Regions from separate parts of the Micromonospora sp. IBSANI012 genome, predicted to be linked through region 2. Evidence: predicted binding sites of a transcription regulator. Region 2 holds the regulator's gene; the other holds the start of a gene.
The links. The regulator HrcA, encoded in region 2, represses chaperone genes, less so after heat shock. The targets are predictions, from matches to a motif close to GGTTNGCACNCTCNNNNNGAGNGTGCNAACC.
Positions count from the first base shown of each region.

Region 1: groL (chaperonin GroEL) is a predicted target of HrcA. The motif match lies at 7,755-7,785, and genes of this name have one in related genera.

Region 1 covers NZ_CP199933.1:6,122,825-6,138,433, forward strand. The annotation lists gene ACTWM8_RS28380 (glycerol-3-phosphate dehydrogenase/oxidase) at 1-1,776, opposite strand, end outside; gene ACTWM8_RS28385 (S8 family serine peptidase) at 1,940-4,513, shown strand; gene ACTWM8_RS28390 (GNAT family N-acetyltransferase) at 4,560-5,480, shown strand; gene ACTWM8_RS28395 (hypothetical protein) at 5,631-5,873, shown strand; gene groL (chaperonin GroEL) at 5,935-7,557, opposite strand; gene ACTWM8_RS28405 (hypothetical protein) at 7,833-8,876, opposite strand; gene ACTWM8_RS28410 (cold-shock protein) at 8,980-9,183, opposite strand; gene ACTWM8_RS28415 (N-acetyltransferase family protein) at 9,405-9,935, shown strand; gene paaN (phenylacetic acid degradation protein PaaN) at 10,197-11,870, opposite strand; gene ACTWM8_RS28425 (hypothetical protein) at 12,041-14,227, shown strand; gene ACTWM8_RS28430 (N-acetyltransferase family protein) at 14,237-15,256, opposite strand.
Region 2 covers NZ_CP199933.1:5,168,874-5,184,482, reverse strand. The annotation lists gene lepA (translation elongation factor 4) at 1-1,774, shown strand, start outside; gene ACTWM8_RS23880 (GlsB/YeaQ/YmgE family stress response membrane protein) at 2,072-2,359, shown strand; gene ACTWM8_RS23875 (GlsB/YeaQ/YmgE family stress response membrane protein) at 2,616-2,903, shown strand; gene ACTWM8_RS23870 (sugar ABC transporter substrate-binding protein) at 3,100-4,389, shown strand; gene ACTWM8_RS23865 (carbohydrate ABC transporter permease) at 4,386-5,372, shown strand; gene ACTWM8_RS23860 (carbohydrate ABC transporter permease) at 5,384-6,217, shown strand; gene ACTWM8_RS23855 (MOSC domain-containing protein) at 6,338-6,982, shown strand; gene ACTWM8_RS23850 (hypothetical protein) at 7,050-7,913, opposite strand; gene ACTWM8_RS23845 (enoyl-CoA hydratase-related protein) at 8,011-8,793, opposite strand; gene hemW (radical SAM family heme chaperone HemW) at 8,813-10,036, shown strand; gene ACTWM8_RS23835 (DUF4870 domain-containing protein) at 10,080-10,715, opposite strand; gene hrcA (heat-inducible transcriptional repressor HrcA) at 10,950-11,972, shown strand; gene dnaJ (molecular chaperone DnaJ) at 12,049-13,191, shown strand; gene ACTWM8_RS23820 (16S rRNA (uracil(1498)-N(3))-methyltransferase) at 13,193-13,927, shown strand; gene ACTWM8_RS23815 (SDR family NAD(P)-dependent oxidoreductase) at 14,071-14,832, opposite strand; gene ACTWM8_RS23810 (histidine triad nucleotide-binding protein) at 14,879-15,238, shown strand; gene ACTWM8_RS23805 (serine hydrolase domain-containing protein) at 15,235-15,609, shown strand, end outside.

The DNA.
Region 1 (15,609 bases), 950 kb from region 2:
GAAGCCCCGCACGTCCGGCGCGCCGAGCCGGGCCGCGTCGGCGGTGGCGTCGTCCGGCATCAGCTGAGACTCCCGCTCCGCCTCGACCCGGGCCCGGTAGTGGGTGATCTCGCGCTCGCGGGTGGCCGCGTCCCAGCCGAGCACCGCGCCCATCAGCTCCGCGGTGTGCCCGGCCGACTCCAGGCCACGGTGGGTGGTCTCGAAGGAGATCCGGGTACGCCGGGTCAGCACGTCCTCCAGGTGCAGCGCCCCCTCGGCGCGGGCCGCGTACGTCACCTCGGCGGCCAGGTACTCCGGCGCGCCGGCCAGCGGCGAGGCGAGCAGCGGGTCGGCGTCCACCAGGGCCAGCAGCTCCCGGGTCAGCGTGCCGTACCGCTCCAGCAGGTGCTCGACGACGCCGACCGGCACCCCGTGCCGGCGGGCCAGGTCGGCCCGGTCCCGCCACATGGCCTGGTAGCCGTCGGCGCCGAGCAGCGGCAGGTCGGCGGTCCGCGAGGGGCGACCGCCGCCGAGCCGGCGAACCGCCCGGTCCACCACGTCGGTGGCCATCACCCGGTACGTCGTGTACTTGCCGCCGGCGACCAGGAGCAGCCCCAGCATCGGCTCGAAGACGGCGTGCTCGCGGGAGAGCTTGGAGGTGGAGTCCGCCTCACCGGCGAGCAGCGGACGCAGCCCCGCGTAGACGCCCTCGATGTCCGCCGTGGACAGCGGCCGGTCGAGCACGGTGTTGACCTGGTCGAGCAGGTACTGGATGTCGCGGGCGGAGGCGGACGGGTGGGACCGGTCCAGCCGCCAGTCGGTGTCCGTGGTGCCGATGATCCAGTGCCCGCCCCAGGGGATGACGAAGAGCACGCTGGTGGCCGTGCGCAGGATCAGCCCGGTCTCGCCGGTGATCGCCGAGCGGGGGACGACCAGGTGCACGCCCTTGGAAGCCCGCACCCGGATGCCGGGGCGCAGTCCGACGTCGTTGAGCATCCGCGACATGTCGTCGCTCCACACGCCGGTGGCCCCGATGACGGTGCGCGCGCGTACCTCGAACTCGGCGTCCGGCGAACCGGCCGGCGCCTCCAGGTCGCGGACCCGGACCCCGGTCACCTCGCGGGCCTGCCGGATCAGCCCGACCGCGCGGGCGCTGCTCACCACGGTCGCGCCGAGGCTGGCCGCGGTGCGGGCCAGGGTCACCACCAGCCGGGCGTCGTCGACCTGGCCGTCGTAGTAGCGGATGGCGCCGGCCAGCGAGTCGGCCCGCAGGCTGGGGAAGATCCGGCGGGCGCCCTCGCGGGTCAGGTGCCGGTGCAGCGGCATCCCCCGCCCACCGCCGAAGACCCCGGCGAAGGCGTCGTACGCGGCCACGCCGGCGCCGTAGTAGGAGCGGCGGAACGCCCGGGCCGGCAGGTCCCGCAGGCCACGGCCGGCGGGCAGCGGCACCAGGATCGGCACCGGCCGGACCAGGTGCGGGGCGAGCCGGGTGGCGAGCAGGCCGCGCTCGGTGAGCGCCTCGTGGACCAGGTGGAACTCCAACTGCTCCAGGTAGCGCAGGCCGCCGTGGATCAATTTGCTGGACCGGCTGGAGGTGCCGGCGGCGTAGTCGCGGGCCTCGACCAGGGCCACCTTGAGCCCCCGGGAGGCGGCGTCCAGCGCGGCGCCCGCCCCGGTCACCCCACCACCGATGACCAGCACGTCGTACCGTTCGGACCGGAGGCGGCGCAGGTCCGCGGCGCGGCGCTCCGGGGAGAGCTGGCCGGCGGCGGATCGGGTCACGTTGGGGTCGCGCACGGGTCCACCGTAACCGCCCGGGGCCCCGGGCAGCAGGTCCTGTCCCCCGCCAGGGGCAGGGAGAGGCATTGATCACCCGCCGCAGCGACGGGAATCCCGCGATCCGGGCACGCCGGGACGGCACGGACGTCGGGGGGCGGGTCGGGCGTCGTACTGTTTCCGGATGCGGCCCGAGCCACCTCCCACCGGAAGCGACGGGACCGCCGGGTCCGCCAACCCCTGGGCGGTGGTGGCGGCCGTGCTGGCGGGCGGCTGGACGGTGGCGATAACCGTGCTGCTCCAGGTCGCCGGCTGGTCCGTCGACCAGGTACGGCTCGCCAGCGGGCTGGACCGGTGGCCGTGGCTCTGGCCGGCGGCCTCCCTGGCCGGCGTCCTGCTGGTCGGCCTGCCGGCCCTGCTGCTGGCGCTGCTCCCCCGTTCCCCGGCGCTGCGGGCCACCGGCCGGGCCTGGCTGGCCGGAGCGCTGGCGCTCGGCGCGCTCGGGGCGCTGCGCGCCCTCCCGCCGGTGCACCACGAGCTCTACCTGGCGGCGCTGGTCGCCACCGCCGCCGTGCTGGCCCTGGTCGCCGCCCGGCTGCCGGCCCGACGCCGCACCCTGCACGACGAATTGGGGGGCGAGCCCGAGCCGGCGGCCACACCCGATGCACCGGGGGGCGAGCCCGGGCCTGCGACCACCGCCGACGACGGCGAGCCGAGGCCGGCGATGACCGCCGATGAATCGGACGGCGCGGGTCGCACCGCGCGGCGGGCGAGTACCGCCGGCGCGGCAGGCGGCCGACGGCCCGATCCGGTCACCCTGCTCGCGGTGGCCGCCGGGCTGGCCCTGCTGCTCCCCTGGGCCTGGCTCGGCGCGCTGGGCGGCCTGCTGGAGACCGTGCTCGCCGCGCTGGCCGCGGCGGCGCTCGGCGCGCTGGCCGGGGTGCTGCTCGACGGGCGGTTCTGGTGCCGGCTCGGGGGCGGCGAGCCGCCCCGGCCCGCCCGGCTGGTGTTCCTCGGCGGGCTGGTCGGCGGGGTCACCCTGCTGCTGCTGGCCGCCGGCACCGGGCAGTCCGGGGCCCAACTGCCCGCCCTGCTCGCCGTGCCGCCGGTCGCCTTCACGCTGGCCGCCCTGTACGCGGCCACCCGCCGGGCCGGCGCCCGGTCCGCAGCACCGGTCCGCTGGCTGGTCGGCCTGGCGCTGTTCGGCCCGCTCGCCCTCGCCGACCCGGAGGAGGTCTCGATCCTCCTGGTCACCACCCGCGACGTGCCGTTCTGGGTGGCCGCCGCCGCGGTCGCCGGGCTCGCCGTCGCGGTCCTGCTCGCCGTCGGGTACGGCGTCCTGCTGGCCCGGCCCCGGGCGGTCACGCCCAGCCGGCGGGTGGCCGTGCTGGTCGCCGGCGTGCTGCTGGTCGCGGTCGGGGTGGTGGACGTGGTCCCCGGGCAGCCCGGACTGCACGGCGAGCGGCTGCTGGTGGTGCTGCGCGAGCAGGCCGACCTGTCCGGTATCCCGGCCGGTACGCCGGGCCGGGCCGGTCGGGACGCGCGCGCCGCCGAGGTGTACCGCCGGCTGGTCGCCACCGCCGAGCGGACCCAGGGCGACCTGCGCCGGGAGCTGTCCCGGCTGCGCCTGCGCCCGAGGCCGTACTACCTGGTCAACGCGATCGAGGTCGACGGCGGGCCGGCAGTGCGGGCCTGGCTGTCGGGCCGTCCCGAGGTCTCCCGCGTGCTGGTCAGCCAGCGGGTACGGCCGCTGCCCGCCCCCGCCTCGACGACCTCCGGCGACGCACCGGCGCCGGCCGGTCCGGCCTGGAACATCCGGCTGCTCGGCGCCGACCGGGTCTGGTCGGAGCTGGGGGTGACCGGTTCGGGGGTGGTGGTCGGCAGCTCCGACTCGGGCGTGGACGGCCGCCACCCGGCGCTGGCCGACGGCTTCCGGGGCGGCGACGACTCCTGGTACGACCCGTGGGACCGCACCCGCTCCCCGAACGACGCGGGCGGGCACGGCACCCACACGGTGGGCAGCGCGGTGGGTCGGGACGGCATCGGGGTGGCCCCGGGCGCGCGCTGGGTCGGCTGCGTCAACCTCGATCGCAACCTCGGCAGTCCCGCGCACTACCTGGACTGCCTCCAGTTCATGCTGGCCCCGTTCCCGCCCGGCGGGGACCCGTTCACCGACGGCCGCCCGGCGCGCGCGCCGGACGTGCTGACCAACTCCTGGGGCTGCCCGCCGATCGAGGGCTGCGACCCACGGGCGCTCCGGCCGGCCGCCGACGCGCTGGCCGCCGCCGGCATCCTGGTGGTCGCGGCGGCCGGCAACACCGGCCCGTACTGCGGCTCGATCGCCGACCCACCCGCGCCGTACCCGGACGTGTTGACCGTCGGCGCGGTGGACCGGAACCGTCGGGTGACCCTCTTCTCCAGTCGCGGACCGGCCCCGGGCGGCGCGGCCAAGCCGGACGTGCTCGCCCCGGGCGCGGGCGTGCTCTCCGCGATGCCGGGCGGCGGCTACGCCACCCTGGACGGCACCTCGATGGCGACGCCGCAGGTGGCGGGCGTGGTGGCGCTGATGTGGTCGGCGAACCCGGCGCTCGTCGGCGACCTGGAGCGCACCCGCCGGATCCTGCGGGACACGGCGAAGCCGGCGCAGCCGAGCTACCGCTCCCGCGCACCGCAGGACGCCTGCGGCGGGGACGCGAACATCACCGGCGCGGGCCTCGTCGACGCGTACGCGGCGGTGCGGGCGGCCCGGGCCGGCTGATCGGGCCTTGCGCCCACCCGTGGTGGTTGATCTAGGGTCGGCCACCATGGAGTTCACCCTCGCTGACCTGCCCGCCGACCGGGTCCCTGCCGTCGTCGCGTTCTGCGGACGCGCGCTCGACCTGCCCGAGGACGCCGCCGAGGCGGAGACCGTGGTCACCGCCCTCTGGCCCCGGGCCGCGGCGGACCGGACCGTGCTGGCGCTCGGGGCGTACGCGGGGGACGAACTGGTCGGGGTGCTGATCGGATCGGTCTCGGCGGCGGACCCGCGCCTCGGGCACGTGGACCTGCTGGCCGTCGCGCCGCAGCGGCGGCGTCGGGGGGTCGGCCGGGCGCTGGTGGCCGAGGCGGAACGGCGGCTCGCCGGCCTCGGCGCGGCCGAACTGCTGCTGGCCGGGAACCCGCCGTACTACGCCTGGCCGGGCATCGACGTGCGATACACCCCGGCGGTCTGCCTGGCGCTGGCGCTGGGCTACCGGCAGGACCGTACGGCGTGGAACATGACCGCCGACCTGTCGTACGACGGGTCGCCGGCGCTGCGCACGACGGAGCCGGCGGAGGCGAGGCTGGCCGGCCAGGGCGTGACGGTACGCCGGGCGGAGCCCGCGGACCTGCCGGCGCTGGCCGCATTCGCCCGGTCCACCTTCGGCGGCGCCTGGGACGGCGAGCTGGCCGGCTCGGTCGGCCGCGCCGACGCGGGCTGCCACCTCGCCCAGCGGGACGGCGAGATCCTCGGCTTCGCGGCTTGGGGATCGTCGCGGCCGAGCTGGTTCGGGCCGATGGGCACCGCGCCGGCGGCGGAGGGCTCGGGCATCGGCGGGGTGCTGCTGCGCCGCTGCCTGCGCGACCAGCACGAGGCCGGGATCGGCGCGGCGCAGATCGGCTGGGTGGGCCCGGTGCCGTTCTACTCCGGCAGCGCGGGTGCCCGGATCGAGCGGGTCTTCTTCCTGTACCGCCGCACGCTCTGACGGCTCTGCCGGCCCGCCGGGCGCGGCGCGCGGCTCCGCGAAAGACCGCGACATATCGATAAACGGGCGAATGGGATATAGACCCTGATAATGCCATTCGCCCGCATGGGTGATGGTCGCCCCCTACCGTTTCGGTAGAGGAGGCGACCCATGACCACGGACGACGAACAGACCGACGAGCCGTTGCCCCGCACCTGGGTACCGGTCGGCGACCCGTCCATCGCGGTGCCGTTCGACCGGCGGGACTACGGCGACGCGGAGCAACTCGCCGAGATGACCGGGGTCGACGAGCCGGAGGCCGAGGACCTGGTGGCCGTGGTGGACGAGCCGGTCGCCGTCCGCCCGCCGTACGACCGGGCGCAGAAGCGGCGTAACCAGCGCAGCCTGCCCTGACCGACGGAAAGGGGCGGACCGCTCGCGCGGCCCGCCCCTTTCGGCGTTGGTGGAACTGGACTCAGAAGTCCATCTCCCCGCCACCCGGACCAGCCGGGGCGGCCGGGGTCTTCTCCGGCTTGTCCGCCACGACGGCCTCGGTGGTGAGGAAGAGCGCCGCGATCGACGCGGCGTTCTGCAGCGCCGACCGGGTCACCTTGGCCGGGTCGATGATGCCCGCGGCCAGCAGGTCGACGTACTCGCCGTTGGCGGCGTTCAGGCCGTGACCCGCCTCGATGTTGCGGACGTGCTCGACGACCACGCCACCCTCGAGGCCGGCGTTGACGGCGATCTGCCGCAGCGGGGCGTCCAGCGCGATCTTGACGATCTGCGCGCCGGTCGCCTCGTCGCCGGTCAGGTCCAGCTTGTCGAAGGCGGTCTTGCCGGCCTGCACCAGCGCGACGCCACCACCCGGGACGATGCCCTCCTCGACGGCGGCCTTCGCGTTGCGGACGGCGTCCTCGATGCGGTGCTTGCGCTCCTTGAGCTCGACCTCGGTGGCCGCGCCGACCTTGATCACCGCAACACCGCCGGCCAGCTTGGCCAGGCGCTCCTGCAGCTTCTCCCGGTCGTAGTCGGAGTCGCTCTTCTCGATCTCGGCGCGGATCTGGTTGACCCGACCCTGGATCTGCTCGGCGTCACCGGCACCGTCGACGATGGTGGTCTCGTCCTTGGTCACCACGACCTTGCGGGCGCGGCCCAGCATGTCGAGGCCGACGGCGTCCAGCTTGAGGCCGACCTCCTCGCTGATGACCTGGCCACCGGTGAGGATGGCGATGTCGGCCAGCATGGCCTTGCGACGGTCACCGAAGCCCGGCGCCTTGACGGCGACCGACTTGAAGGTGCCGCGGACCTTGTTGACCACCAGGGTGGCCAGGGCCTCGCCCTCGATGTCCTCGGAGATGATCAGCAGCGGCTTGCCCGACTGCATGACCTTCTCCAGGATCGGGAGCAGGTCCTTCACCGACGAGATCTTGCTGTTGACGATCAGGAGGTACGGGTCGTCGAAGACGGCCTCCATACGCTCCGGGTCGGTCATGAAGTACGCGGAGATGTAGCCCTTGTCGAAGCGCATACCCTCGGTGAGCTCAAGCTCCAGGCCGAAGGTGTTGCTCTCCTCGACGGTGATGACGCCTTCCTTGCCGACCTTGTCCATCGCCTCGGCGATGATCTCGCCGACGGTGCTGTCACCGGCGGAGATGGAGGCGGTGGAGGCGATCTGCTCCTTGGTCTCGACGTCCTTGGCGAGCTTGAGCAGCTCCTCCGAGACGCTGGCCACGGCCGCCTCGATGCCCCGCTTCAGGGCCATCGGGTTGGCGCCGGCGGCCACGTTGCGCAGGCCCTCGCGAACCAGGGCCTGGGCCAGGACGGTCGCCGTCGTCGTGCCGTCACCGGCGACGTCGTCGGTCTTCTTGGCGACCTCCTTGACCAGCTCGGCGCCGATCTTCTCGTAGGGGTCCTCGAGCTCGATCTCCTTGGCGATGCTCACACCATCGTTGGTGATGGTGGGGGCACCCCACTTCTTCTCCAGCACGACGTTGCGGCCCTTGGGGCCGAGCGTCACCTTCACGGCGTCGGCGAGCTGGTTCATGCCCCGCTCGAGGCCGCGGCGCGCCTCTTCGTCGAACGCGATCATCTTGGCCATACGGCGTTGTCCTCCTGGACACTCACGGGCCACCCGAGTGTTTGTGCCCCGGATGGGCCGCCTGGTGTACGCACCTTGGGACGTCGCCACCTGGCGACGACGACGTCCTTCGGCCGGGCCGGATAGCCCGCGACGACCGGCCATGTGCCCCACCGGCGTCTCGAACGCCGCTGCGACCGTGGCCCCACCGCCCCGACCATTGGCACTCAGCGTATGCGAGTGCCAATGACTTGTTTAGCACTCTCCCCTGCCGAGTGCAAGCACGATCGGGCCGGTCAGCCGAGTTCCGCCGCCAGTCGCGCGGCGTTCACCGGCCCCTCGTGGGCCCGCTGCTCGGCGTACGTCACGATCAGCCCGACCAGCTGGACCAGGTAGACCGGGACGACCAGCACCGCGGCCAGCGTGACCACCGCGACGGCGCCCGCCGCGGTGCCCGGCGCCGCGAACGGGTCGGTGCCCAGCGGCGCCGTGCCGACGGCCTCCAGCACCGCGCCGACCACGGTCCCGGCGACGACCGCCGCCACCACCAGCGCGACCCGGGCCGCCACCATGCCGAGCCGGCTGCGGAAGAGGTGGAAGGAACGCCCGATCGGGTTCTGCCGCTCGAAGAGGTAGACCGGACCGGCCAGGGCGAGCGCGAAGGCGAGGTAGACGCCGGGTATCACGCAGAAGCAGAAACCGACCATGACGAGCAGACCGACCAGCAGGGTCCAGCCGAACAGCCCAGGCGCCCGGCGCAGGCCGTAGCGCAGCGCGCCGCCGAGGTCGGCCGGCTCGCCGGCCGCCTGCCGGGTGACCACCCAGGTCCCGGCCGCCCAGCCCACGCTCTGCAGCAGGTAGAGCAGCAGGGCGGCGACCAGCGTCGCGCCCCCGAACGTCAGGAAGTCACCCAGATAGCCCGGGGGCAGCGAGCCGTCGGCCGGCACCTGCGAGGACGGCTCCAGGCCGAGGGAGATGATCGAGACCACCGCGGCGGGGAGCGCCTGGGTGAGCAGCATGATCGGCAGCAGGGTGCGCCATCCCCGGCGCAGCGCGCCGGCACACCGGGTGAACCAGCCGTCGACGCCGGCGTGCGGCGGGTTCACCAGCGGGTCGGCCGGGTCCCAGCCGCCGGCGGCCGGCCAGCCGTACGGGAGGTGGCCGGCGTACGGCGGGTAGCCCGGCGGGAAGCCGGCGTACGGGTCGGCGCCGGGCGGATAGCCGCCGGTGGGCGGGAAGACCCAACCCTGGTACGGGCCGGCGGGCCCGACCGGGCCGCCCGGGGCGGGCGGGTCCACGGGATCGGGTCCGGGTGGACCCGACGGGGACTGGTCGGACATGAGCACTCCTCAGCGACGGCTGGATCGGCCCACGATCTTCCCTGGCGCCCGCTCGCGCCGCTGCCCCGTGGGAGGCCGACCGACGAGCGGGACCGGACGCGACTCAGGCGATGACGCGCACCCGCTCGGCCTGCGGGCCCTTCTGGCCCTGGGCGATGTCGAACTCCACCCGCTGCCCGTCGTCCAGCGCCTTGTAGCCGTCCATCTCGATGGCGGAGAAGTGGACGAAGACGTCCTGGCCGCCGTCGACGGCGATGAAGCCGTAGCCCTTCTCGGCGTTGAACCACTTCACGGTGCCCTGTGCCACGGTGCACTTCCTCACTCTGCGCGGCGTTCCACGACCCCGGGGCCGGCGGACCGGCACCGGAGGACCACCGCTTCGGCGATCGGTGAGGGCCGCTGAATCGGTGACCGAAATCGCACGCTACACGAGGCGTGACGGCGGCGCACGACCACAAATCGGGCATATTCCGGTGCTCCACCGACCGCCCGCCCATTGGCGGTGATCGCTGCGGTATGCATGCGGACATGACACCTGCCCCGGCCCGGCCGGAAGCCCGGAGAGCCACGGTCCGCCGGGTACGCCCCGAGGACGCCGCCCGGATGCGGGCGCTGCGGCTGGAGATGCTCGCGGACGCGCCGCTGGCGTTCCTGGAGACCGTCGCCCAGGCCGCCGCCCGCCCGCACGCCGACTACGCGGCCCGGATCGCGTCGGTCTCCCGGGGTGACCACACCGCGCAGTTCGTCGCCGACCCCGGTGGCCGGCTGGTCGGCCACGCCGGCGGCATCGCCTCCCCCGACGAGCCGGGCCTGACCGTCGTCTACGCCGTCTACGTGACCCCCACCTGGCGGGGCAGCGGCCTGCTCGCCGACCTGATCGACGGGGTTGCCGCCTGGTCCCGCGCGGCCGGCCGCCCGGAACTGCTGCTCGAGGTGGTGGTCGGCAACGACCGCGCCTACCGCGCCTACCAGCGGCTGGGCTTCACCGACACCGGCGTACGCGTGCCGCACCCCACCGTCCCCGCCATGCGCGAACTCCAGATGCGCCGCCCCGCCTGACCCCCACCGAAGACATCACGCAGGACAGCACCCCGACGAGCCACACCCCGCTGGAGGCAGTGCCCCGCCCGCCCCGCCCCAGGGACAGGGAACATCACGCAGGGCAGCACCCCGATGAGCCACCCCCCCGGTCCCGGCACCGACGCCCGAAGCGCACCCCGCACGGGTTTCCGGGGGAGCCCGCCCGCGGAAGGATCAAGCCTGACCGCCTGGAGCGGGCGGGCTCCCCCGGAAACCCCGACCTGGACCAAAGGCGAAAACCTAGACGTGCCGCCGGCTCTGCACGATCCGGAACCGGTTCGCCACGTACGCCCCGTCGGTCAACGCGGCGTTCGCGGCCGGGTTGGCGCCGCTGCCGTGGAAGTCCGAGAACGCGGCCGACTGGTTCACGAAGACCCCGCCGGTCAGGTTGCAGGACAGGTGCACGCCGACGTCGACCGCGGCGGCCTCGGTCGCGTCCAGCACGGCCTCGTCGGTGGAGTAGACGGCGGCGGTCAGGGCGCCCTTCTCCCCCACCGTCGCGCGCATGATCTCCAGGCTGTGCGCGGTGGAGTCGGTGGCGATGACGAAGGAGATCGGCCCGAACCACTCGCGGCCGTAGGTCGCCGTGTCGTCGGCGGCCAGCTTCACGATGGTCGGCGTCCGCACCACCGCGCCGGGCAGCGCCGGGTGCTCGACGGTACGCGACTCCAGCACCGGCTCGCCGACCTTGGTCACCTCGTCGAGCCGCTCCAGCACCCCGTCGTTAACGATGGCGCCGGTCAGCTCGACCCCGCGCGCCGGGTCGGCGGTGAGCTTGCCGACCGTGCCGGCGATGCCGGCGGCCACCTCGTCGAAGCTCTTGTGCCCCTGGTCGGTCTCGATGCCGCCGGCCGGGATGAGGATGTTCTGCGAGGTGGTGCACATCTGGCCGCTGTACAGGGTCAGCGTGAAGCCGAGGTTGCGGCACATCCCGGCGAAGTCGTCGGTGGAGTCGACCACCACCGTGTTCAGGCCGGCCTTCTCGGTGTAGACGGCCGCCTGCCGGGCGTTCGCCTCCAGCCAGTCGCCGTACTCGGTGGAGCCGGTGAAGTCGACGATCTTCACGGCGGGGTGCAGCGCCAGGGTGGAGGCGAGCTTCTCGCCCGGCCCCTCGGAGGCGAGCAGCACCAGGTTGGGGTCAAAGCCGGCCTCGGCCAGCACCTCGCGGGCGTACCGGACGGTGATGGCCAGCGGCAGCACCGCGCGCGGGTGCGGCTTGACGACCACCGGGTTGCCGGTGACCAGCGAGGCGAAGAGCCCCGGGTACGAGTTCCAGGTGGGGAAGGTGTTGCAGCCGATCACCAGCGCCACGCCCCGGGGCACCACGTGGAACGTCTTGGTCATCCGCAGCGGGTCGCCCTTGCCGGCCGCCTTCTCCCAGCCGGCCGTCCCCGGGTGCCGGGTCATCTCGGCGTACCCGTAGGCGAGCGCCTCCAGCGCGCGGTCCAGCGCGTGCGCGCCGCCGGCCTGGAAGGCCATCACGAACGCCTGGCCGCTGGTGAACTGCACCGCGTTGGCGAGCTCGAAGATGTGCTTGTGCAGCCGGTCGAGGATCTCCAGGCAGACGCCCACCCGGGCCTGCGGGCCGGCGTCGCGCCAGGCCGGCAGGGCGGCCGAGGCGGCGGCGACCAGCTCGTCGGCGCCGGCGTGCGGGTAGCGCACGTTCAGCTCCAGCCCGAACGGGCTGGTCTCGGTGGCGACCCGGTCGCCCGAGCCGGGCTGGTCGAGGGGGAAGTCGCCGTTCAGGTACGCCTCGAAGGCGGCCTTGCCGTCGGCGGCGGCGGTCTCGCCGTACACCCGGGGGCTGGGTGACTCGGGATAGGCGGACCAGTATCCCCGCTCCGTGATGGCGGTCAGCGCCCGGTTCAGGGTGTCGGCGTGCCTGTCGTACAGGGGGTGCGGGGTCTCCGTCATGCCCGCCATCATGCAACAGGTTGGTCCCAGATCAGTAGAGCAGTGTCACAAGTCAGATCGTCACCCGCCGCTCGGTCCGGCCGCCCGGCGGCCGGTACCCGTCCGGCGCGGGATTGACCCGGCGGGTGCCGGGTAACCGCGCGGCCGGCGGGCGGAGGGGGCGACGGCGGGTGCGGACGACCGAGATCCGGGTGCACGGGGTCGCCGACACGGGCCCGGAGACGGTGCTGGACCGGCCGGTGATGACCCGGGTGGCGGGCGACCGCGACGCCGCCTTTTACCGGGTCCGCCCCGGCTTCGGGGACCCGGCCGGCCCGAGCGGCGCGACGCTGGAGGCGTACCGGTGGAGCGGCCTGACCGGCGGCACCGCGATCCGGACGTTCTCGCTGGTCCTGCTCCTGCCGTTCGTCCTGGGCAACATCGCGGTCTGGATGCTGCCGCCGCGCCGCGGGGCGGAGGCGGTCGGCAAGGCGCTGTGCCGGCTGCTGGCCGCCACCCTCACCGCGATGTACGTGCTCGCCGCGGTCGGCCTGGCGCTGGACCTGCTGGCATGGCAGTGCGCGGCGTACCCCCGGTGCATGGAGGGCCGTCGGGAGGTCTCCTGGCTGGCGGGTCTGCCGCCGGGCCAACGGTTGGCCGTGCTGTCCGTGCTGCCGATCGCCGCGGTGGCCCTGGTGCGCCGGCTCGGCGCGCGCACCTGGCAGCTGCCGGAGAACACCGTCGCCATCCGGCAGGCCGCGGGGGCCGAGCGGCTCGACTCGCCCGCCTTCTGGGACAACCGGGCGCTGCTGCGGCGGCTGGGCTCGCTGCACGTGGCGGTCGCCCTGGGCACCCTCGACCTGGCCCTGCTCACCGTCCTCGCCCCGCACGACCGGCAGTCGGCTGGATACGCCCTGCTGGCGGCCGCCGTCGCCCTGCTCGTCACGGCCCTGGCGCTGCTCTGCGTGCCGGGAGTCGGCCGGTCGATCACGACGAACGGGCGGCCGTGGCCGACCGGGGTCGCCGGATGGTGCGCGGTGGCGCTGACCGCGCTCACCGTGGGGTACGCCGCCCTGCCCCGCGGGCCGTGGACCGCCGAGGGTGGGCTGCCTGGCTACGACGTCCTGGTCGCCGGGCTCTTCGCCGGTCAGATGGCGCTGCTGCTGGTGCTGGCCGGGTTGATCCTGATCCGCCGCCGGCACGGCACCCCGGCCCTGCTGGGTGGGCTGGGCGCGCCGGTGCTGGTGTTGGTCGCGATCGGGGTGGCGGTCGCCTTCTCGTCCGGGCCGAGCTACGCGCTGGCCGAGTACCTGGACCGGGGCTCCAGTCCGACCCCGGCCCGGCCGCTGCCGCCCGGCGCGCCGCCGCTGTCCCCGCCGGTCGCGTACCGCTGGGCTCTGCTGGGCTTCTCGGTGGCGCTGGTGCTCGCGGTGGTGGTGCTGGTGGTCGGCAGCCGCTACGGGCGCGACCGGCGGCGGCGGATGGCGGAGGAGGTCGTGCGCCGCGACTACCCGGAGGCGGCCCGGGTGCCGCCGGAACGGGTCCGCGCCGTCCGGGACCGGGTCGCCCGGGCCGGGGCCGCCGACCGCTTCGGTCCGCTGCTGCCGGCGGCTTACGCGGTGCTGGCGGTGCTGACCCTCGGCGCGGCCGGGCTGTCGATCCTGCACCAGGGGCCGGGCATGGTGGCGCTGCGGCTCGGCGGGTTGTCCCTGGCCCGGCCGGTGGACTTCGTGACCGACCTGGGCGGCCTGCTGATCACCCTGTTCGCGCTGGCGCTCGCCGCGGCCGGGTTGTTCGCCTACCGGTCCAGCGCGATCCGGCTGGTCGGTGTGCTCTGGGAACTGGCCACGTTCTGGCCCCGCGCGGCCCACCCGTTCTCCGCGCCCTGCTACGCCGAGCGGGCCGTCCCGGACCTGACCCGCCGGATCGCCCACCTGACCGCGGGCGGGGACGGGGTGGTGCTCTCGGGGCAGAGCCACGGCAGCGTGCTGGCCGTGGCCACCGTCCTGAAACTCCCCGCCGCCAGCCGGTCGCGGGTGGCGCTGCTGACCTACGGCTCCCCGCTGGGCCGGCTCTACAGCCGGGCGTTCCCCGCCCACCTCGGACCGGACGTGCTGGGCGAGGTGGGCGAGCGGCTGGACTGGCGCTGGGTCAACCTGTGGCGCCTGACCGATCCGATCGGCGGCTGGGTCTTCACCCCCGGTCCTGTCCGGCCCGAGGACCCCGCGACCCGGGTGGACCGGCGGGTGCGCGACCCGGTGGGCCTGTCCATCCCGCCCGGGGACACCGTCCCGCCGCCGATCGGCGGGCACCGGTTCACCCCCGACGACGACCTGCACCGGGCCGTCAGGGACCTGGTGGAGCGGCTGGGCCGGTGATCCCGGCGGTCAGAGCGTCAGTTGCCACTCCGTCGAGGCGTCGACCGGCCGGAAGCCGAGCTGCTCGTTGATCCGGATCATGTGCTCGTTCTCCGCCGCGTTGAAGGTGTCGATCGCGCGCAGCGCCGGCTCGTACGCCAGGGCGTGCCCCAGATTCTCGATCTTGGCGAGCAGGCCGAGCCGGTGACCGCGGTGGGCCGGGTCCACGATGGTGATCTGCTGCCACGCGTGCCAGTCCGCGCTGGCGCCGAGGCTGAGCATGCTCCAGGCGACCAACCGGCCGGAGCCCTCGTCGACCGCCGCGACGTGGTAGCGGCGGCTGCCCCGGAGGTCGAGCGCCCGCTCGGTGCCCCGGATCCGGTCCGCGTCGACCCGCTCCTGCTCCCACTCCAGGTCGCCCAGGGGCGCGTCGGTCATCAGCCGGCCCTCCAGGTAGGCGACGTCGTCGACGTACTCCTCGGGGGTGGTCTGCTGCCAGCGGACCGTGCGGTAACCGGCGGCCGCGCTCCGGGCGCCGGCCAGCAGGGTGTCCAACCCGGTCCGGTCGAGCGTGGTGGTGTCCAGCCGGCGGCGTACCGCCGCCAGCGCGGGGCGGGCGCCGACCGCCGCGGCGAAGGCCTCCCCGGCGGGGTCGCGCGCCGGGCCGCCGGGCAGGGCCGAGACGACCTCCCCCACCACCCGCTTGCGCCCCGCGTCGCGCAGCAGCCGCACCCCGTGCTCGTGCAGCGCCCGGCCGACGCCCCGCCGCCGGTACGCCGGATGCACCACCAGCTCGGCGACGGCGTTGTCGGTGTTGTCCAGTTGCGGCAGCTCGAGGCGGAGCCAGCCGGCCGGCACCCCGTCGAGCCGGGCCAGCGCCCAGTGCACGACGAGGCCCGGCATCGGGTGCCGGACCAGCGCCTCGAAGCGCCGCCGGCAGTACGGCGGAAGGTCCGGCCCGTCCGCGTCGGTGACCGCCGCCCCGACCCGGTACGCCTCGTCGACGGCGGTCTGGTCGCCCGGCTCCAGCGCCGTGATGGAGATGCCCATGCCGGTGAGCCTGCGGCCCGGAAAGCGAACGGGCCAGCGAATTTCTTCGCTGGCCCGCTCGGACGTTGGTCGGGAGGGACGTCCACACAACGCCTCCGGCGTTGGGTCGTAAGAACTCAAAGTCTCCGGCGGATCGCCCTCCCGCACGGAGCATCTTGCGCCCGTCCGGTTCCTGCCGTCAAGTCCTTGTCGGCGGGTTTTCCACACTCACAGCGAAAAGCCAGTTACCCGGCGGATCGATCCGATCCCCCGTCCGGGCGATCCGCCCATCCCCCGCCCGGCCGACCCCCGCCCCGCTCCGGCTGCGCCGGTGCCGCCCGCCGCCCCCGTTTGCGGCGTTTCGCGGTGTCCCG
Region 2 (15,609 bases):
CCTGGCCGACCGGATGTTGCAGCTCACCGGCGTGGTCGACCCCCGGCAGATGCGGGCGCAGTACCTCGACCGGATGGACATCGAGCGCGAGCGCGGCATCACCATCAAGAGCCAGGCCGTCCGGATGCCGTGGACCATCCGCGAGGGCGACCGGGCCGGCGAGCAGGCCGTGCTCAACATGATCGACACCCCCGGCCACGTCGACTTCACCTACGAGGTGTCCCGCTCGCTGGCCGCCTGCGAGGGTGCCGTGCTGCTGGTCGACGCCGCGCAGGGCATCGAGGCGCAGACGCTGGCGAACCTCTACCTCGCGCTCGAGAACGACCTGCGCATCATCCCGGTGCTCAACAAGATCGACCTGCCGGCCGCCCAGCCGGAGAAGTACGCCGAGGAGCTGGCCCACCTGATCGGCGGCGACCCGGCGGACTGCATCAAGGTCTCCGGCAAGACCGGCGAGGGCGTGCCGTACCTGCTCGACGAGATCGTCCGACAGTTCCGGCCGCCCGTCGGCGACGCCGACGCGCCCGCCCGGGCGATGATCTTCGACTCGGTGTACGACGTCTACCGGGGCGTGGTCACCTACGTCCGGGTGATCGACGGGCGGATCAGCGCCCGCGACCGGATCAAGATGATGTCCACGGGTGCCGTGCACGAGCTGCTGGAGATCGGCGTCATCTCGCCCGAGATGGTGAAGGCCGAGGCGCTCGGCGTCGGCGAGGTCGGCTACCTGATCACCGGCGTGAAGGACGTCCGCCAGTCCCGGGTCGGTGACACGGTCACCATCAACTCGCGGCCGGCGAAGGAGGCCCTCGGTGGCTACAAGGACCCGAAGCCGATGGTCTACTCGGGCCTCTACCCGATCGACGGCTCGGACTACCCCAACCTGCGTGAGGCGCTGGACAAGCTCAAGCTCAACGACGCCGCGCTCGACTACGAGCCGGAGACCTCCGGTGCGCTCGGCTTCGGCTTCCGCTGCGGCTTCCTCGGCCTGCTGCACCTGGAGATCATCCGGGAGCGGCTGGAGCGGGAGTACAACCTCGACCTGATCTCCACCGCGCCGAACGTGGTCTACCGGGCCATCACCGAGGACGACCAGGAGATCGTCGTAACCAACCCGAGCGAGTACCCCACCGGCAAGATCGCCGAGGTGTACGAGCCGGTCGTGCGCGCCACCGTGCTGACCCCGAACGACTACGTGGGCGCGGTGATGGAGCTCTGCCAGGGCCGCCGGGGCAGCCTGCTCGGCATGGACTACCTCTCCGCCGACCGGGTGGAGCTGCGCTACACGCTGCCGCTCGCGGAGATCATCTTCGACTTCTTCGATCAGTTGAAGAGCCGCACCAAGGGCTACGCCTCGTTGGACTACGAGCCCTCCGGCGAGCAGGCGTCCGACCTGGTCAAGGTCGACATCCTGCTGCACGGCGAGCCGGTGGACGCGTTCAGCGCGATCGTGCACAAGGACAAGGCGTACAACTACGGGGTCACCATCGCGGCCAAGCTGCGCAACCTGATCCCGCGCCAGCAGTTCGAGGTGCCGATCCAGGCCGCCATCGGCAGCCGGGTGATCGCGCGGGAGACCATCCGGGCGATCCGCAAGGACGTGCTCGCCAAGTGCTACGGCGGTGACATCAGCCGTAAGCGCAAGCTGCTGGAGAAGCAGAAGGAAGGCAAGAAGCGGATGAAGATGGTCGGCCGGGTGGAGGTCCCCCAGGAGGCCTTCATCGCCGCCCTCTCCTCCGACTCCGGCGACGCCAAGGCGCCCGGCAAGAAGTAGCGCGACGGCTGACGGCCGGCATCCTCCCGCGGGGGTGCCGGCCGTTTCGCGTGCCCGCCGCCGGGCCGTACCCGGGAAATTTCCGATGGCCGCGGCGGCCCCGCCCGGTGTCGGCCCATGCGGCCTGAGCTGCGGCTTTGCTGTGCTGCGCGGCAATCGACGCGGGGGTCGCGTATCGACGGGGGGCGACAGCTGTTTCGCTGAGTCGGTTTGGATTTTCGGACGGTCGGGAATCTAGCGGTCACGACAGGAACCACACACACACCGTGTGACTCAATCTTCAGAAGGAGGGCGACCGTGGAGCTCACCGTTTGGGGCATCATCACCGCGATCGTTGTTGGTCTCATCGTCGGCGCTCTTGGCCGCCTGGTCGTGCCGGGCCGTCAGAACATGCCGATCTGGCTGCACATGCTGATCGGTATCGGCGCGGCCCTGCTGGGCACCGTGCTGGCGCGGGCCATGGGCATCGCGACCGAGACCGCCGGCATCGACTGGATGGAACTGCTGGTGCAGGTCGTGCTGGCCGCCATCGCCGTGGCCCTGGTGGCCGGCGTGGGTCGTCGCCGCAGCGTCACGCACCGGTAATCCAGCGCAGCGCACGCTCGGCGGGCGCCCGTACCCCTCGGGGGCGGGCGCCCGCTCGCGTCTGCGCCCGGATCCGGCCGACGCCCAACTCACGTCGGCTGCCGAAGCCTGACAGTGCTGCGACGAAAGGGCAGGTCACGGCGAGTCTCGACCAGATCGTTCCCGGAGTCGGTTTGGAAAATCGCGGGATCGGGAACCTTATCGATCACGCCAAGAACCACACATCGTGTGTCATACCTACAGAAGGAGGACGGTCGTGGAGCTCACCGTCTGGGGCATCATCACCGCCATCGTCGTCGGTCTCATCGTCGGCGCGCTGGGCCGCCTGCTCGTGCCGGGCCGGCAGAACATGCCGATCTGGCTGCACATGCTGATCGGTATCGGCGCCGCCCTGCTGGGCACCGTGCTGGCGCGGGCCATGGGCATCGCCACCGAGACCGCCGGCATCGACTGGATGGAACTGCTGGTGCAGGTCGTGCTGGCCGCCATCGCCGTGGCCCTGGTGGCCGGCGTGGGTCGTCGCCGCGGCGTCACCCACCAGTAAGCAGCGACAACGCTCTTCGACGGGCGCCCGACCTCAAGGTCGGGCGCCCGTCCGCGTACCCGGAACGGGTCTGCTCCCCGACCCGCCGGCTGCGGTACCGTCGCCTCGCCCGGAACCCGCCCCTGTCGTAAAGGAATTTTTCCTACTAGGGTGCGGCAGAGAAGGTTACTGCCAGACGGCGCGAGGGAGAAGTGGCGTGAACAGGTGGAAGCGGCTGGCTCCGGTCACCGCCGTCGTGGCCTCGGCCGCGATGGTGCTCGCCGGTTGCGGGGGCTCCGGCGACGACGAAGCGGCCGACAAGAGCAAGCTCACGGTCTGGATGATGGGCGAGGGCAGCGACGCCCAGACGAAGTTCCTCGACGGCGTCGAGACCGAGTTCCGGCAGAAGCACCCCGACACTGACGTGGTCGTCCAGTACATCCCCTGGCTGGAGGCGCCGAAGAAGTTCCAGGCGGCGCTCGCCGGCGGTGAGGGGCCGGACGTCACCGAGCTGGGCAACACCGAGACCCAGGGCTGGGCGGCCCAGGAGGCGCTCGCCGACGTCACCGGGAAGATGTCCGGCTGGGCCGAGAGCAAGGACATCCTGCCCGACCTGGTGAAGAACGCCCAGCTCGACGGCAAGCAGTACGGCGTCCCCTGGTACGCCGGCGTCCGCGCCATCTACTACCGCACCGACTGGTTCGCCGAGGCCGGCGTTAAGACGCCGACGAACTGGGACGAGCTGGTCGCCACCGCCAAGGCCGTGCAGGCCAAGAAGCCGGGCACCTACGGCATCGCGCTGCCGGGCAACTCCGAGCTGCCCTTCTACTCGTTCCTCTGGGGCGCCGGCGGCGAGATCGCCACCAACCAGGGCGGCACCTGGAAGTCCGGCTACAACACGCCGGAGGCGCAGAAGGCGGTCAAGTTCTGGACCGACCTGGTCACCGTGCACAAGGTCGCCCCGCCGGCCGCCGCCGGCTGGAACGAGATCGACGCCCGCACCCAGTTCGCCACCGGCAAGGCGGCGATGGCCTTCGCCGGTAGCTGGCAGGGCGGCGCCATCAAGAAGGACAACCCCGACATCGAGAAGGTCTGGGGCACCTTCCCGATCCCCGGCCCGGACGGCAAGCCGGCCCCGGCGTTCGCCGGCGGCTCCGACATCGCCCTCTGGAAGGACAGCAAGAAGCAGGACCTGGCGTGGGACTACCTCACCGTCCTGCTGAACAAGAAGAACGCGAAGACCTTCGCCAGCAGCCTGAACTTCTTCCCGGTGTACTCCGACCAGGTCAGCGGTGGCGAGTACGCCAGCGACAAGATCATGGCCGCGTTCGCCACGACCATGCAGAACACCAAGGTCACCCCGCTGACCCCGAAGTGGGTGGAGGTCAGCCGCACCAAGACGGTGACCCAGGCGATGAACAGCTCGGTGATGAAGGGTCAGAAGACGGTCGAGCAGGCCACCGCCGACGCCGCCGCCGAGATGGAAGGCATTTTGAACAAGAAGTGAGCTTACTGACCAAGAACACCGGGACTGCCGCCGTGCGGAAGACCTCCGCACGGCGGCGGCCCCGCGTGGACCGCCTGCCGTACCTGCTCCTGCTGCCCTGCCTGGTGGTCATCGGGGTGCTGCTGCTCTGGCCGCTCGGCCAGGTGGTGGCGATGTCGTTCTACAAGCTGGACAGCGTCCGGCAGTTGCGCGGCGACCGCGAGTGGCCGTGGGTGGGGCTGGGCAACTACACCCAGATCCTCGGCGACCCGTTCTTCCGTACGGTGCTGCGCAACACGGTGCTCTTCGCCGCCGCGAACGTCGTGCTGACGATGATCCTCGGCACCCTGGTCGGGCTGCTGCTCAACCGGCTCGGCCGGCGGATGGCCACCTTCGTGGCGAGCTGCGTCATGCTCGCCTGGGCCACCCCGGCGCTGACCGGCACCATCGTCTGGAAGTGGATCTTCGACGACACCAGCGGGCTGGTCACCTGGCTGTTCAACAAGCTGCCCGACGGGCTGTCGACCACGCTCTTCGGCCGCAGCGACTGGACCGGGTACGGCTGGTTCAACTCGCCGCTGCTCTTCTTCGCCATCCTCACCCTGGTGGTGGTCTGGCACTCGTTCCCGTTCATCGCGGTGAGCGTGCTCGCCGGGCTCAAGAGCGTGCCGAGCGAGCTGCACGAGGCGGCCCGGGTCGACGGGGCCGGGCCGTGGAAGGTGTTCTGGAAGATCACCTTCCCGTTGCTGCGGCCGGTCTTCGGGATCCTGATCGTGCTCAGCACCATCTGGGACTTCAAGGTCTTCACCCAGCAGTTCGTGCTCGCCGGCGGCACCCAGGACCGGCCGACGTTCATGCTCTCCATCTACTCGTACGCCGAGGCCTTCTCGCCGCCGCCCAAGTACGGCGTGGGTTCCGCGATCGCGGTCATCCTCACCCTGATCCTGCTGGTGGTGACCGGTCTCTACGTCCGCATGGTGCTCAAGCAGGAGGAGGACGCGTGAGGCGCGGCGCGGTGGTGAAGCGGATCGCCCTCAACGGCGCGGGCCTGCTGGTGGCGCTCTTCGCCGCCTTCCCCGTCTACTGGATGGTCGCCACGTCGCTGAAGCCCAACCGGGAGATCTTCTCGTCGACGCCCCGGCCGGTGCCGGCCGAACCGACCCTGGAGCACTACCGGGAGATCCTCACCGGCAACCTGATCCCGGGCGTGACGTTCGCCGACTTCTTCCTCAACAGCGCCCTGGTGGCGGTGAGCACGGTGCTGCTCAGTGGCCTGGTCGCGCTGCTCGCGGCCACCGCGGTGGCCCGGTTTCGGTTCACGCTCCGGACCAGCTTCCTGATCATGCTGCTGGTGGTGCAGATGATCCCGCTGGAGGCGCTGGTCATCCCGCTGTTCCTGATGATCCAGCGGCTCGGTCTCTACAACACCCTGCCCAGCCTGATCCTAACCTACCTCGGCTTCTCGCTGCCGTTCGCGGTCTGGATGCTGCGCGGCTTCGTGGCCGCGGTGCCCAAGGAGCTGGAGGAGGCCGCGGCGATCGACGGGGCCAGCCGGGCCCAGATCTTCCGCCGGATCCTCTTCCCGCTGGTGGCACCGGGCCTGGTCGCGACCAGCATCTTCTCCTTCATCACCGCCTGGAACGAGCTGATCTTCGCGTTGACCTTCGTCAACGACCAGGACAAGTACACCCTGCCGGTGGCGATGACCTTCTTCTTCGGCCGGGACGACACCGCGTGGGGGTCCGTGATGGCCGCCTCGACGCTGTTCACCCTGCCGGTGGTCGTCTTCTTCCTGCTGGTGCAGCGCCGGATGGTCTCCGGGCTGGTCGCCGGCGCCGTCAAGGGCTGAGCAGCGCGGTCAAGGGCTTAGCCCCGCGCTCGTCGAGGGTCGACCGGCGCCGTCAAGGGCTGAGCCGACGGCGGATCGGCGGGTGCCCCGGACCGGGCGTCCACGGCTAGGCTCTGCGCCATGACGGGCAGGCTGGCGGCGGCGAACCTCGGCGTGGTGACCGAGGCGGAGTGGGCGGGCGACGCGAGCGGCCGCACCGGCATCGACAAGCGACCGGTCGACGTCCCGGTGCTGCTGCGCGCCGACGGGGTGGCCGGGGACTTCATCGGCGAGCGGGCCCACCACGGCGGCCCCGACCAGGCGGTCTACGCGTACGCGGGGGAGGACGCCGAGTGGTGGTCGGCGGAGCTGGGGCGCACCGTCCCGCCCGGCGGGTTCGGCGAGAACCTGACCACCTCGGCGGTGGACGTGACCGGGGCGGTCATCGGCGAGCTGTGGGCCATCGGCTCGGCCGTGCTCCAGGTGACCAAGCCGCGCACCCCCTGCACCACCTTCGCCGGGTTCTGGGGCGTACCCGACCTGATCAAGCGGTTCACGGTGCGGGCGGCGCCCGGGGCGTACCTGCGGGTGCTGCGCGAGGGCGAGGTCGGCGCGGGCGACCCGGTCGAGCTGGTGGACCGGCCCGCGCACGGGGTCACCATCGGCGAGGTGTTCCGGGCGATGAACCTCGAACCGGAGCTGCTGCCCCGGCTGCTGGACGCCGCGGAGCTGCCGGAGTCGGTCATGGAGAAGGTCCGTCGCCGGGTGGCCGGCAGCCGCCCCTGACCCGGTGGGGCCTCGGGCGGGCCACACCGTTGGGCCGGCGTCCTGGCCGGGCCGCGAGGTGCCGGGGTCACCCCTCGGCGAAGACCTCCGCCAGCACCTGGCCGTCGGCCGGGCGGCCGTCGGAGACCTTGGCCCAGGTGCCGTCCTCGGCGGTCCACTCCAGGCCGGCGAAGCGGACCCGCTTCACCCCGTGGTCGGGCGCGTGCGACACCAGCCAGTGGGCGTACCGCCAGCCGTCGCGACGGTCGGCGGCGGGCACGGTGAGCCCGGTCAGGGCGGCCACCGTGCCGGTGCCCGGCAGCCCCCAGTCCAGGGTCAGGCCGCGGGTCAGCGCCGCCGCGGCCGCCTCGCCCCGCATGACCGGCGTGCGGCTCACCGTGCAGGCCACCGCGCCGGTCGCCTCGCCGAGCAGGGCCCGGGTCAGCACCTCGGACTCGTCCGCCCACTTCTGGTACGCCGTCGGGAAAGCCGACCGCTGGACCGCCTGGGCCGCGTCGGTGACCCGCATCTCCTCCCAGCCGCGCACCTTCTTCAGCGCGGCGTAGAAGCGGTTGGCCGCGTACCGCTGGTCGCGGATCTGCTGCGGGGTGCCCCAGCCCTGGCTCGGCCGCTGCTGGAACAGGCCGATCGAGTCCCGGTCGCCGCCGGAGAGGTTGCGCAGGCCCGACTCCTGGTACGCGGTGGCCAGCGCGACCACCACCGCCCGCTCGGGCATCTGCCGCTGGATGCCGATCGCCGCGATGGTCGCCGCGTTCGCCATCTGGTCGGCGTCGAGCAGCACCGTGCCGTCGGCCTGGACGGTGCAGGTACGGCTGGCCACGGGGAGCCGGAGCTCGCCGCCGAGCTGACGGACGACGACCCAGACCCCGAGAAGAGCGACGACCGCGAACACGACACCGACTGCGACAATTGCCCGACTTCGCACCCGCACCTCCTGTTTCACGGTCATCCCCAGCGTACGTGCCCGAAAAGGCGAGCCGGGTCGGCCGACCGGTTCACATTTTCGGGAGCAAAGGAAGGAAACGCGCCTAATCCACCGGCACCCAGGCGGCGTTCCTCTTCTCGCGGAAGGCGAGCACACCCTCGCGGCCCTCCTCGGAGAGGAAGTAGCCGGTGGAGAGGGCGGACAGCTCGGCGATCTCGCCGCGCAGGTCGGTGGGGGCCGGGCGGCGCAGCAGGCCCTTCGCCCCGGCCAGCGCCCCCGGCGCGCCGCGCACCAGCGAAGCGCAGTAGCGCTCCACCGCCGCGTCGAGCCCGTCCGCCGGCACCGCCGCGGTCACCAGGCCGATCTCGGCGGCCCGCCGACCGTCGAAGGTGTCCCCGGTCAGATACAGCTCGGCCGCCGCGCGCGGGTGCAGCCGGGGCAGCACCGTGGCGGAGATGACCGCCGGGATCACCCCGATCCGCACCTCGGTGAAGGCGAACGTCGCCTCCTCGGCGCAGACCGCCAGGTCGGCCGCCGCGATCAGGCCCAGCCCGCCGGCCCGCGCCGGCCCGGCCACCTTCGCCAGCACCGGCTTCGGGCACTCCCAGACCGCCGCCAGCACGTCGCCGAGCATCCCGGCCGGCACGCTCCCGCTGGCGTACGCGGCGGCCGTCTCCTTCAGGTCCGCGCCCGAGCAGAAGACCGGCCCGGTGTGGTCCAGCACGATCACCCGGACGGCGTCGTCGGCGACCGCCGCGGCGACCCCGGCCAGCAGCTCGGTCATCAGCGGCGTGGAGAGCGCGTTGCGGTTGTGCGGGCTGTCCAGGGTGAGGGTGGTCACCCCGCGGGCGGTGGCGGCCCGCACGAGGCGGTCGGGAGAGGTCATGCCGGGCACACTAGTGGCCATGCCCGGCGTCCTTCCAGAAGGCGAGACCGTCCCCGTCGACGGGTCGCTGCCCGCCACCGCCCTGCGCGCGGTCGGCGCGCGCGGCTTCGGCGTGTACGTCCACGTGCCGTTCTGTGCCAGCCGCTGCGGCTACTGCGACTTCAACACCTACACGGCGGCCGAGCTCGGCGGCGGCGCCGACCGGGAGTCGTACGCCGACACCGTGCCGGCCGAGCTGGCGCTGGCCGCCCGGGTCCTCGGCGACACCCCGCCGCCCCGGGTGGACACCGTCTTCGTCGGCGGTGGCACGCCGACCCTGCTCCCCGCCGACGACCTGGCCCGCATCCTGGACGGCATCGACCGCACCTGGGGGCTGGCCGCCGACGCCGAGGTGACCACCGAGGCCAACCCCGAGTCGGTCACCCCGCAGTCGTTGCGCACCCTGCGCGCGGCCGGCTACACCCGGATCTCTTTGGGCATGCAGTCCGCGGCGCCCGGGGTGCTGGCGATCCTCGATCGCCGGCACAGCGCCGGCCGGGCGGTCGCCGCCGCACTGGAGGCCCGCGACGCCGGGTTCGAGCACGTCAACCTGGACCTGATCTACGGCACGCCGGGGGAGAGCGCGGCGGACTTCGCCGCCAGCCTCGACCAGGTGGTCGCCGCCGGGGTGGACCACGTCAGCGCGTACGCCCTGATCGTGGAGGACGGCACCCGGCTCGCCGCCCGGATGCGGCGCGGCGAGCTGCCGTACCCGTCGGACGACGTGGCGGCGGACCGGTACCTGGCCGCGGAGGCCGCCCTCGGCGCGGCCGGCTTCTCCTGGTACGAGGTCTCCAACTGGGCCCGCTCGGAGGCGGCCCGGTGCCGGCACAACCTGCTCTACTGGACCGGCGCGGACTGGTGGGGCCTCGGCCCGGGGGCGCACAGCCACGTCGGCGGGGTGCGCTGGTGGAACGTCAAGCACCCCACGGCGTACGCGAAGCGCCTGGCCGCCGGGGAGTCGCCGGGCCTGGCCCGGGAGGTGCTGACCGCCGGCGAGGCGCACATGGAGGACGTCATGCTCCGGCTGCGGCTCGCCTCCGGCCTGCCGCTGGACGCCCTCGACCCGGCGGGTCGGGCGGCTGCCGAGCGGGCGCTGGCCGACGGCCTGCTGGACCCGGCGGGGCACGCGGCGGGGCGGGCGGTGCTCACCCTGCGCGGGCGGCTGCTGGCCGACGCCGTGGTCCGCGACCTGCTGCCCTGATCCCGTGCGGCCCGGCCGGCCCGGGTGGGCCGGCCGGGACCGGTCACTTCTTGAAGGCGTAGCTCGCTGGGTAGCGGTAGACGACGCCCTCGGTGGCCTTCACCCCGCCGATGATGCCGAAGATGATCGGCACCAGAGCGGTCAGGATCGGGATGAAGAAGAGCACCCCGCAGGTGACGATGGCCAGGACGAAGCCGATGATGTTGGCGATCGCCCAGGTGATCTGGAAGTTCAGCGAGGCCGTGGCGTGCGCCCGCACGGTCGGGGACTGCTGGCCCTTGGCGGAGAGTGCGATCAGCGGCGCCACCCAGCCGAGCAGGCTGCCGCCGACGATCACGCCGACCGGGCCGCCGAAGTGCGCGATCAGCGACCAGGTCTTGTCGTCGTCGGTGGCGTAGCCGGCGCCCGGGGCGCCGTACCCGCCGCCGGGAGCGCCGTACCCGCCGGCGGTCGGATAGCCGACGCCCGGCGCGGAGTAACCGCCCGGCGGTGGGTAGCCGCCCGACGGCGGTTGGTCACCGGTGGGTGGCGGATAGCCACCGGGCGGGGGATAGCCGCCCGCCCCGGGCGCCCCGGACAGTGGTGCGGTGGGCGGCTCGTACGACGAGCCGGACGGGGCGGTCGGGTCCGGGCGGTCGCCGGGGTCCCCCGCTCCGGGAGGGCGAGGTGGTTCAGTCATGGACGTCACGGTAGGGGTTGCCGGCAAGCCCTCACCAGAGCGACACCGCCCCGGATGTCCGGATGATCGGCCCTGGCGCGCCGTTCGGGCGGCGGGGCGCACCCGTGGTCCGTCGCTGATCATCGCGTCAGCGGGGACGCCGACGTAGACTGGCACTCGCTACAGTCGAGTGCCAGTGCGCTCGCCCGGGGCGCCTCAGCCGCCCCGGGCCGACGTGCGTCAGGAGGTGGGGAGATGGGTCTCGACGACCGCAAGCTCGCCGTGCTGCGCGCGATCGTCGAGGACTACGTCGCCACGCAGGAGCCGGTCGGCAGCAAGGCCCTGGTGGAGCGGCACCAGCTCGGCGTCTCGCCGGCCACGGTGCGCAACGACATGGCCGTGCTGGAGGAGGAGGGCTACATCCGGCAGCCGCACACCAGTGCCGGCCGGGTGCCCACCGACCGTGGCTACCGCCTTTTCGTCGACCGGCTCTCCCGGGTCAAGCCGCTGAGCCCGGCCGAGCGCCGGGCGATCGAGCGCTTCCTGGTCGGCGCGGTCGACCTGGACGACGTGGTGCACCGCACCGTGCGGCTGCTGGCCCAGCTGACCCGGCAGGTCGCCGTGGTGCAGTACCCGTCGCTGGCCCGCTCCTCGGTGCGCCACCTGGAGCTGGTGCCGATCTCCACCACCCGGCTGATGCTGGTCATGATCGCCGACACCGGCCGGGTCGAGCAGCGGCTGGTGGAGCTGCCCGCGCCGATCCCCGCCGACCACGTCACCGACCTGCGCCGGCTGGTCAACGAGAAGTTGGTCGGCAGCCGGCTGTCGGAGACCCCGCCGCTGGTCCAGGCGCTGGTCGACGAGTCCGCGCCGCACCTGCGCGGGGCGATGACCACGCTCTCCACCGTGCTGCTGGAGACCCTGGTCGAACGGCACGAGGAGCGCATCGCGCTCGCCGGCACCGCGAACCTCACCCGGGGCGGCCTGCTCGACTTCCAGGGCTCGCTGCGCCCGATCCTCGAAGCCCTCGAGGAGGAGGTCGTGCTGCTCAAGCTCATCGGGGAGGCCGAGCCGAGCACCACCCGGGTGCTCATCGGCGACGAGAACGAGATCGACAACCTGCGGGCCGCCTCGGTGGTCAGCACCGGGTACGGCCCGGGCGCGACCATCGTCGGCGGTCTGGGCGTGCTCGGGCCCACCCGGATGGACTACCCCGGCACCATCGCCACGGTGAGGGCCGTGGCACGCTACGTGGGCGAGCTGCTGGCCCAGAACTGATCCAGGGCAGGGGCCGGCACCCGGCTCCGGCCGACGACCGGCGCAACGCGAGACGAACATGAGGACACCGAACGCAGTGGCCAGGGACTACTACGGCATTCTCGGCGTGAGCCGGGAAGCCTCCGACGACGAGATCAAGCGCGCCTACCGCAAGCTGGCGCGGCAGTTCCACCCGGACGTCAATCCGGACCCGGAGGCTCAGGAGAAGTTCAAGGACATCAACGCCGCGTACGAGGTCCTCTCGGACGACCGGAAACGGCAGATCGTCGACCTGGGTGGCGACCCGCTCGCCCCGGGTGGCGGCGGCGCGGGGCCGGGCGGCCCCGGCGGCGCGGGCCCGTTCGTCGGCTTCCAGGACATCATGGACGCGTTCTTCGGCGGCGCCGCGGGCGGCGCCCGGGGGCCGCGGCCGCGTACCCGGCCGGGCGCCGACGCGATCCTGCGGCTGGAGCTGGACCTGCACGAGACCGCGTTCGGCGTCGAGGCGCCGATCACGGTCGACACCGCGGTGCTCTGCACCACCTGCGCCGGCGCCGGCACCGCCGCCGGCACCCACCTGGCCACCTGCGAGGCGTGCGGCGGCCGGGGCGAGGTGCAGTCGGTGCAGCGCACCTTTCTCGGCCAGGTGGTCTCCGCCCGCCCCTGCACCGTCTGCCAGGGGTACGGCACCACCATCCCGCACCCCTGCCCGACCTGCGCCGGCGACGGCCGGGTGCGCACCCGCCGCTCGCTGACCGTCAAGATCCCCGCCGGGGTCGAGGACGGCATGCGGATCCGGCTCGCCCAGCAGGGTGAGGTGGGCCCGGGTGGCGGCACCGCCGGCGACCTCTACGTGGAGATCCACGAGCGGCCGCACGACGTGTACTCCCGCAAGGGCGACGACCTGCACTGCCGGGTCACCGTGCCGATGACCGCCGCCGCGCTCGGCACCCGGCTGACCATCAAGACGCTGGACAGCGAGGAGACGGTCGACGTCAAGGCCGGCACCCAGCCGGGCAGCACGCTGCGGCTGCGGGCCCGGGGCGTGCCGCACCTGCGCGGCACCGGCCGGGGCGACCTCTACGTCCACCTCGACGTGCGGACCCCGACGAAGCTCGACGCCGACCAGGAGAAGATGCTGCGCGACTTCGCCAAGACCCGGGGCGAGGAGGTCGCCGAGCTGACCAAGCAGGGCGGCTTCTTCTCCCGGATGCGCGACGCCTTCAACGGGCACGCCTGAGGTGTCCGCGCCGCTGTTCCTGGTCGAGGCGCTGCCCACCGGCGACACGCTGACCCTGAACGGCCCGGAGGGCCACCACGCGGCCACCGTGCAGCGGCTGCGCGTCGGTGAGGAGCTGCTGCTGGCCGACGGCCGGGGCGGCACGGCCGCCGCCGTGGTCACCACCGTCGGCCGGGGCACCCTCGACCTGCGCGTCACCTCCCGCGGGTACGCCGACGCGCCGGTGCCCCGGATCGTGGTGGTGCAGGGCATCGCCAAGGGGGACCGGGGCGAGCTGGCCGTGCAGGCGATGACCGAGGTCGGGGTGGACGAGATCGTGCCCTGGGCGGCGTCCCGCTCGGTGACCCAGTGGCGCGGCGACCGGGGCGTACGGGCCCGGGACAAGTGGGTGGCGACCGCCCGGGAGGCGGCCAAGCAGGCCCGCCGGCCCTGGCTGCCGGTGGTGGCCGGCGCCCCGGACGAGTCCACCGGGACCGTGGTCCGGCGGATCGCCGGCGCCGGCGCCGCGTTCGTGCTGCACGAGGAGGCCGAGGAGCGGCTGACCACCGCCGAGCTGCCCGACACGGGCGAGATCGTGCTGGTGGTCGGCCCGGAGGGCGGCATCGCCCCGGTCGAGCTGACCGCCTTCGCCGACGCCGGCGCCCGCCCGGTGCGGCTCGGTCCGTCGGTGCTGCGCACCTCCACGGCCGGGGTGGCCGCGCTGAGCGTGCTGGCCACCCGCCTCGGCCGCTGGTAGCCGGCTCGGTCAGGGGCGGGGGAAGACCGGCACCGGCTCCTCCTCCGGCCGCAGGTCCAGACCGGCCGGGCCGATGATCAGCGGGTCGGGCGTGCCGACCACCGCCGGATCCTTGCCCACCGTTTGGCGAGGGCCGGCCGGCGTCAGGTACGCAGGTAGGAAGCGCCGTTGAGGTCGACGATGGTGCCGGAGGCCCACTGCGCCTCGGGGCTGGCCAGCCAGTGCACGGCGGCGGCGATCTCCTCGGGGCGGGCCACCCGGCCGAACGGGCTCTGCGCCCGGATCGCGTCGCCCTGCTCGCCGGTCAGGTGCTCCGTGGTCATGTCGGTCGCCACGAAGCCCGGGGCGACCGTGGCGATCGCGATGCCGTACGGCGCGAGCGCGACGGCGAGGGACTGCCCGAGCGCGTTCAGGCCGGCCTTGCTGGCGCCGTACGCGGGCTGGTCCGGCTCGCCCCGGAACGCGCCCCGCGACGACACGTTCACCACCCGGCCACCGCGTTCCCGCATGTGCTGGGCTGCGCACCAGGTGACGTTGCCCGCCCCGGTCAGGTTGGTCTCCAGCACCCGCCGCCACTGCCGCTGCCACTGCTCGTACGAGGCGCCGAAGACCGGGTGCGGGGCGTCCCGCTCGCCGTACACGCCGGCGTTGTTGACCAGCACGTCGAGCCCCCCGAGCCGGGCGGCGGCGTCGTCCACCATGGTCTTGACCGCCGCCGGGTCGGTGAGGTCCGCGCGGACCACCACGTGGCCGTCGCCGGGCAGCTCGGCGCGGAGCGCCTCGGCCAGCTCGGCCGAGTCCCGATGGTGGATCGCCACCCGGTCCCCGTCCGCCGCGAACGCCCGCGCCACGGCGCGGCCGATGCCGCGCGAGGCCCCCGTCACCAGTACCGCTCGTGAAGTCACGCGGCACATCATGCCCGAGGCCCTCGGCACGCCTTACCATGCCCCGATGGGATCCGACTGCCTGTTCTGCCGCATCGCCGCCGGGGAGATCCCGGCCACCATCGTCCGGGAAACCGACACCACCCTCGCCTTCCGGGACCTCGCCCCGAAGGCGCCGGTGCACGTGCTGGTCATCCCGAAGGAGCACTACGCCGACGTGGCCACGCTGGGCCAGGGCGACCCGAAGCTCGCCGGCGACCTGCTCGCCACGGCGGCCGCGGTGGCGGAGGACGAGGGGCTGCTCGGGGACGGCTTCCGGCTGATGTTCAACACCGGCGCGTACGGCGGCCAGGAGCTCTTCCACGTGCACGCGCACCTGCTCGGCGGCGCGCCGCTCGGCCCGATGCTGGCCCGGAACGTCGCGTGACGGCTGGGCCCGACCGGCTGGCCCGGATGGTGCGCCGGGTGCAGGCGCAGGCCCGGGTGCCGGCCCTGGCGGCGGCCCTGCACCGCGCCGACCGGCCGCTGTGGACCTGCGAGGCCGGCGGCACCGGCACCGACGCCGACCTCGGCCCGGGCACCCGGTTCCGGATCGGCTCGGTGACCAAGACCTTCACCTCGGTGCTGGTGATGCAGTGCCGCGACGACGGCCTGCTCGACCTGGACGACCCGATCGGCCGTCACCTGGCGCTACCCGCGCACGGCGAGCTGACCGTACGCCGGCTGCTGTCGCACACCGCCGGCCTGCAACGCGAGCCGTACGGCGACGTCTGGGACACGCTGCGCGCCCCCGGCGCG